2 regions of the Idiomarina sp. D18 genome follow, and region 1 is predicted to be linked to the other one. Evidence: predicted binding sites of a transcription regulator. Region 1 holds the regulator's gene; the other holds the start of a gene.
What was found. Region 1 encodes FliA, which starts transcription of late flagellar genes. Its sites were predicted from a motif close to CTAAAGNTNNNNNNNNNNNNGCCGATA; they were not measured.
Positions count from the first base shown of each region.

Region 2: a site for FliA is predicted at 2,259-2,285, ahead of AC3AP5_RS06730 (VC2046/SO_2500 family protein). Genes of this name have one in related genera too.

Region 1 covers NZ_CM173240.1:1,813,355-1,816,923, reverse strand. Annotated here, with positions in the region: gene AC3AP5_RS08825 (MinD/ParA family protein) at 1-466, shown strand, start outside; gene fliA (RNA polymerase sigma factor FliA) at 459-1,184, shown strand; gene cheY (chemotaxis response regulator CheY) at 1,221-1,604, shown strand; gene AC3AP5_RS08810 (protein phosphatase CheZ) at 1,616-2,356, shown strand; gene AC3AP5_RS08805 (chemotaxis protein CheA) at 2,370-3,569, shown strand, end outside.
Region 2 covers NZ_CM173240.1:1,393,764-1,397,332, reverse strand. Annotated here, with positions in the region: gene AC3AP5_RS06745 (response regulator) at 1-1,036, opposite strand, end outside; gene AC3AP5_RS06740 (NAD(P)H-quinone oxidoreductase) at 1,142-2,104, shown strand; tRNA gene AC3AP5_RS06735 (tRNA-Tyr) at 2,115-2,199, opposite strand; gene AC3AP5_RS06730 (VC2046/SO_2500 family protein) at 2,316-2,798, shown strand; gene xerD (site-specific tyrosine recombinase XerD) at 2,835-3,569, shown strand, end outside.

The sequences.
Region 1 (3,569 bases):
TATCGGTAACACGGTCGTACGCTTCGCACGCGCCGCGCAAGATGTATTACTTGTGGTGTGTGATGAACCGACTTCAATCACCGATGCGTATGCATTGATGAAAGTGCTCAGTAAAGAGCAGGACGTATTCAAATTTAAAGTGGTTGCCAACATGGTGCGTAATTTGCGCGAAGGGCAACTGCTATTCAATAAGTTGACTAAAGTCACAGATCGGTTTTTAGATGTCGCGATAGAATTGGCCGCCATAATTCCGTTCGATGACAATATTCGTCTGGCGGTACGCAAACAAAAACCGTTGGTCTTAATGCAGCCTCGGTCTCCCGCGTCATTAGCAATTAAAGCCCTTGCGCAGCGTGCGCTCGACTGGCCAGTGCCGGCGCAGCCTGGCGGGCATCTCGAATTTTTCCTTGAACAATTAATAGGATCGGCCGATAACGGTAAGAAGCAGGATGTTGCCAATGAATAAAGCGGCTGTTTACAGTGCCCATGCCGATAATCGCCAAGCGATTATCGAACAACACACGGGGCTCGTGAAGCGCATAGCTCATCACATGATGGCGCGTCTTCCCGCGAGCGTTCAGGTCGATGATCTGATCCAATCCGGCATGATTGGCTTACTGGAAGCAGCGCGAAACTTTGACAATAGCAAAGGAGCGAGCTTTGAAACCTTTGCGGGCATTCGTATTCGCGGCGCAATGTTAGACGAGATACGCCGTGGTGACTGGGCGCCGCGCTCAGTGCATCGCAATCATCGGCGCGTACTCGAAGCGATTCGACAGGTCGAGAACGAATCCGGGCGCGATGCCAAAGATGTCGAAGTCGCCGAAAAATTAGAAATGTCGCTTGAGGAATACCACGCCATTTTGCGCGATGTAAACTCGGGACGAATTATAGGAATTGAAGATCTAGGCGTCTCCGAAGATGCTATTATGCCTGAGCAAGTAACGGGTGCAAACTACGAGCCGCAGAAAGACGTTGAAAACGATGCCTTTCATCGCGCACTCGTCGAAACTATCTCGGGTTTACCCGAACGTGAAGCATTAGTGCTTTCGTTGTATTATGATGAGGAACTTAACCTGAAAGAAATCGGTGAAGTTCTCAGCGTGAGCGAATCACGCGTGAGCCAAATTCATAGCCAAGCAATGATGCGCCTAAAAACACGCATGCAGAGCTGGGTAGAGTAATTATCGTAGTAATCGAGAGCCCAAGTGGAGGGAGCTTTGGATAAAAACATGAAAATTCTTGTTGTTGATGACTTTTCAACAATGAGACGAATCATCAAAAATCTTCTTCGTGACCTTGGATTCACCAACATCCAAGAAGCTGACGATGGCAACACCGCATTACCGATGCTCCAACAAGGTGACTTTGATTTTGTCGTAACTGACTGGAACATGCCGGGGATGCAAGGTATCGACTTACTTAAGGAAATTCGTAAAGACGATGACCTCGCGCACTTACCCGTGTTAATGGTCACGGCCGAAGCCAAACGTGAGCAAATTATTCAAGCCGCACAAGCCGGTGTGAACGGCTACATTGTGAAGCCTTTCACCGCTGTAACGTTGAAAGAGAAGCTCGATAAAATCTTTGAACGTATCAGTTAGTGGGCACGGCTATGGTAAAACCATCAGCAAGCATATCGCTCAAGCAAGCGAAGCAATTGGTTGAGTGGCTTGAAGCGGGAGAGCAGTCTAAAGCCGATCAATGGCTAGACGATTTCCAGCAAGAGCATGATGACAAGTTGTTCACCTCTGTCGGGCAACTCACCCGAGACCTGCATGAAGCCTTGCAAGACTTCCAACTCGATCCGCGTATCATGCAACTGACACAAGACGATTTGCCCGATGCGCAGAACCGTCTGCAATATGTGATTGAAAAAACAGAAGACGCGGCTAACCGCACGATGGACGCCGTCGAAGCCTGCCTGCCCATGACGGATGAGATGCATCAGCGCGTGGAGCAAGTGATGCCTGCGTGGCAACGACTCATGAGCAACGATATTCAGTTAAATGAATTCAAAGAAATGTGTCATCAAGTCGATGCGTTAATGCGCGAATGTGGACAAAACATGCCGCAGATCCATGGTTTGATGACAGAAGTGCTCATGGCGCAGGACTATCAAGATATTACCGGTCAGATCATCCGTCGGGTGATTCAACTCGTAGAAGACGTTGAGAAAAATCTGATCGAGCTGCTCAAGTTGTTTGGTGAAGAGCAAAAATCTCAAGCTAAACAAAATGTAAAAGCAGTCGATAAGAATGCAGCAGAAGGACCGATCATAAACCCTGAGCAACGCGACGATGTTGTAGAAAATCAGGATGACGTGGACGACTTATTATCAAGCTTAGGTTTCTAGGAGAGAGCAGCGCATGAGCTTTGAGATGGACGAAGAGATCTTACAGGATTTCTTAATCGAGGCAGCAGAAATCCTCGAGCAGTTATCCGAGCAACTCGTTCAATTAGAAAACGACCCCGAAAACAAAGATCTCCTCAATGCGATTTTTAGAGGATTTCATACCGTAAAAGGGGGCGCCGGCTTTCTTGCCGTTTCGGCGCTGGTCGATACCTGTCATGGCGCAGAAAACGTGTTCGATACCTTGCGTAACGGACAACGCACAGTCACGTCTGACCTCATGGACGTGATCCTGCAAGCGCTCGACACCATCAATGCCCAATTTGCTCAATTACAAGCGCGAGAGGAACCCGAAGCCGCTGACAGCGAGCTCCTCGAAACCCTCCACAAGCTCTCCCAACCCGAATCTGACGACGACACCGCCGCCGATACCGACGTACGTCGCGCCTCTGGCGCGACAAATGATGCCGCCGCCGATACCGACGTACGTCGCGCCTCTGGCGCGACAAACGACGCCGAAAACACAGTCGACGACATCCAGGAAGACGAATTCGAAGCCCTGCTCGACGAACTCCACGGCAAAGGCCAAGGTCCCGGTGCCTCAAAAACAGCCAATAAAAAAGAAGCACCAAACACCCACACCGATAACGACGAGATCACAGACGACGAATTCGAAGCCTTGCTCGACGAACTCCACGGTTCGGGTAAAGCCCCAACCAGCGCAGAAAAACAGCAAGAAGAACAAAAATCAGCCAGCAAAAGCGACAGCGACGAAATTACCGATGACGAGTTTGAAGCGCTGCTCGACGATCTGCACGGCAAAGGCAATGCGCCTAAAGTCAACAAAGCCGCAGAAAAGCCAGCGCAACAACCCGCAGCAGCCAAAAAGCCCGAGCCTCAAAAAGCAGCGCCTAAACAGCCCGAGCCGAAAAAAGCTGAACCATCAAAAGAGCAAGCCAAGCAGCCGGCGAAGAAGCCCGCCGCGCCGCCACCACCGCCCCCAGAAACCACTGTGCGAGTGGATACCAAACGTCTTGATGAGATCATGAACATGGTCGGTGAGCTCGTGTTAGTACGAAACCGCCTGTTAAGCCTCAGCAACAGTGACGATCAAAAGCACGAAGAAATGAGCAAAGCCATCGCCAACCTCGATGTCGTAACCGGCGATCTACAAGGCTCGGTGATGAAAACCCGGATGCAGCCTATCAAGAAAGTT
Region 2 (3,569 bases), 420 kb from region 1:
CGTAGCGCGCACGCTGCAATTCCATGGTCGCTTCAGTTTGATATTTCGCTACTTGCTGGCGCGTTTCCGCATGCTCGGCGGCATCTAAGATGGAACGTAGATAATTGCACAGATGTTGCACGTTACGATGAACCGAAGTACGGGCGATTTGCAGTACATTGTTCATCGCTTGCTTGGCTATTTCGTAATTCTCTGAATCACGTGCGATGCGTGCTAGTAGAGTCTGCCGCTCGATCGAGAACGGCGCCATAGAAATGGCCATGCGGGCACTATCGAGGGCATCATCGAGCGCCGCCTTGCTGAGGTGACAGCGCGTTCTCAGATCGTGCGCTTCAATCGCATTCGGCATTTTTTTAATAACAATATTTAACAGTTCGAGTGCATCATCAGGGCGTTGCTGAAGTAAACGCGTTTCAGCCAGCTTTAAACTTGCCCAACTCTGACCACCTTCTTCCAATAAACGGGCAATCGCGGCATCAGCGGCCTCAAGTTGACCTGTTTTATTAAACAGTTCAATTTGTAATTTTTGACAGTAGTTGGCATAGCGACTTTGTGCGTCGATATGTTTTTGACAAGCGGTAATACACTGCTGATAGTCTTTATTAAACAATGTTTTGAATACATCTCTTAGCCACATTCTGCGTTTATAAGCTCTTAATAAACGCGCATGTAGAACGCGGTGTGAAAACGGTTTTGTCAGATAGTCGTCGGGCTGAAGCTCAAGTGCACTGAGTACCATTGGTCGCGTGTTGTCGCCAGTGATGATAAAAAATAGCGTTTCAGGCTTAAGCATACCGCGCTGCCGTAACTCCTCGAGCACTTGGCGACCGTTTTTTCCTCGGCCTAGATTGTAGTCAACCAACATAATGTCGTAGGGCCGACGCGCATAGGCTGCAATGCCCGCTTCACCGGTTCGTTTAGCGTCGACTTCTTTTGCACCGAGATTAATCAAAAGCCCCTTCAACATGACTTGAAAGGCTTTTTGATCCTCAATGATTAGGACACGTTTTTCCGATAAATCCAGTACTTCGCTCATACCGTAGACACTAATAGATGAATTAATGACAGCATACTGTCAAACATAAATTATGTTAAGTCTCTACTCGGTTTAACGCGCAATTTAAAGGGAAATAAGTAAATTATGAGAGTAGCATCCATTAAAGAAGGGCAAATTGAGTGGAATGAAGCGGAGCTATCAAAGGAACTCAGTGCTCACCAAGTAAAAATTGAAATTAGTCATGCAGGTATCAATCGCGCTGATCTAATGCAGGTCGCAGGAGCCTATCCACCTCCGCCGGGAGCGTCAGACATTCCCGGGCTCGAGTGTTGTGGTCAGATTATCGCTGTTGGCGATCAAGTGGATACTTTTGCAGTGGGGGACGATGTCTGCGCTTTGCTTGCCGCTGGGGGTTATGCTCAGCACGTCATTGTTGATCAACAACAAGTACTCCCGCTACCTCAAGGGTGGTCGAAAGCGCAAGGAGCAGGTTGGTTGGAAACTTTCGCGACCGCATATCTCAATGTTTTTCAATTGGCGCGTGTTAAACCGTCAGAGCGAGTGCTGGTGCATGCGGCAGCGGGAGGAGTTGGCACATCCCTACTTCAATTATGCAAAGAGAAAGGAATTAGTACGGTCGCGGTGGTAGGAACTGACGAAAAGCAAACTTTTTGCCAAAAGTTGGGCGCGAGTTTGTCGATAAATCGACATCATGAGCGAGACTGGAACGCTATAGAGAGAGAAGGCATTGACGTGATATTGAATCCCATCGGCGGTGACTCTATTGCCCGAGACCAACGCTTTTTAAATACCGAAGGTCGCATCGTGCTAATCGGTTTAATGGGGGGACGTGAGGGTCAGGTCGACTTTGGACGAATGCTAATCAAGCGACAACGTATCATCGGCTCAACGCTCCGGGCACTCTCCGCTGAACGCAAGGGGGCCATTTTGAGTGAATTGTGGGCGGAATTTGGAGACGCATTCAATGCGCGTCGGGTTATGTCTATGATTGATCAAGTGGTGCCCGCAACGGATGTGAATGAAGCGATGGACTACATGCGCGAAAATCGAACGTTTGGAAAAATAGTATTGGATATGAACGCTTAATAAGAAGAAGTGGTGGAGGGGGCAGGATTCGAACCTGCGAAGGCTGAGCCGTCAGATTTACAGTCTGATCCCTTTGACCGCTCGGGAACCCCTCCATCAGAAGAGCGCGTATGATAGCAACCTGAACTCTGTTGTAAAGGGTAAACTAAAAAAACTCATTGTTTCTCGTACTTTGCCGATATGACTGATATGTCAGTCAGCGGAGTTAGCAATGCAAGTGGTACGAGAACCACAATTGGATTCCTTTGTTAAAACAGCAGAGTCGTTTGCCAACGAAGCAATCAATGACGGTTTTGCCGCGACTTTTGCTTACTGGGTATCGGCACTGAGTGATAGGCCTGCCGTTGAAGGGATGACACCACCCGAGCCGAACTGGCAACGAAGGATTGGTGCTGCACGACCACGCCCACTGGATGCTGGCGGTCATTATAAATTGCCGGCTGGCGTTTATAACGATGCGTCTGAGCTGACCCAGCAGCGCCTTGTTGATGCCTTGAATCCGCAACCTCTTGTCTTAGACGCGTCGCCCAATCGTCTACCATTGGAGCTCATTGCAAACTTGGATTGGCAAACGAGACAGCGTCGTCAACGTAGCAAGCTCGTCAAGCCACAGCCGCAGCGACGCTCCAACCCATCTCGTTTGTACGATGTTTTGCAGTCGATGGGTATAGAAGATCAGCAACCGCTCATGTAAGCTGACATCTTTCCAGTTGTCAGTACAAGAATGGGCATGAAAATTCATCCACAAGATGCAGAACGTATTGAGCAATTTGTTGAGCATTTATGGCTTGCTCACGGTGTGAGTGAAAATACGCAAGCAGCTTACCGCAGTGACTTAAAGAAGTTTTGCGAGTTTTTGGCACAACACAGATTGGGTCTTCATCAGTTAACATCTGCGGTCGTGCAAGATTATTTGCTTTGGCGTCGTTCTCAGGGTCTGTCACCGCGGAGTACATCACGATTTTTGAGTGCTATGAAAAAGCTGACGCCATACGCCATAAAGTCGGGCTGGTTTGCCACCGATCCGATCGCTAAGCTTAAACGTCCTAAAATGAGCCCCGCAGTACCTCACTCACTGACTGAATCCGATGTGTTGTCCCTATTAGATGCACCTGATGTCGATACGCCCATTGGTTTGCGTGATAGAGCGATGCTCGAAGTATTGTACGCAACCGGTTTGCGAGTAACGGAACTGGTCCGGTTACAATATGACCAAGTCTCATTGGCACAAGGCTTGGTGCGCGTTGTCGGTAAAGGTGATAAAGAACGGTTAGTGCCGTTGGGTGAGGAAGCTATCGAATGGCTATCGCGGTATATGAAATCGGGTCGTCCAGTCCTCAGCGAGCGTCAGTCGGCTTGGGTGTTTATTACTCAGCGAGGGACGTTGTTAACGCGGCAAGCTTTTTGGTATCGGATCCGAACTTATGCCGAACAGGCGCAGATCAATAGCCATTTGTCGCCTCAT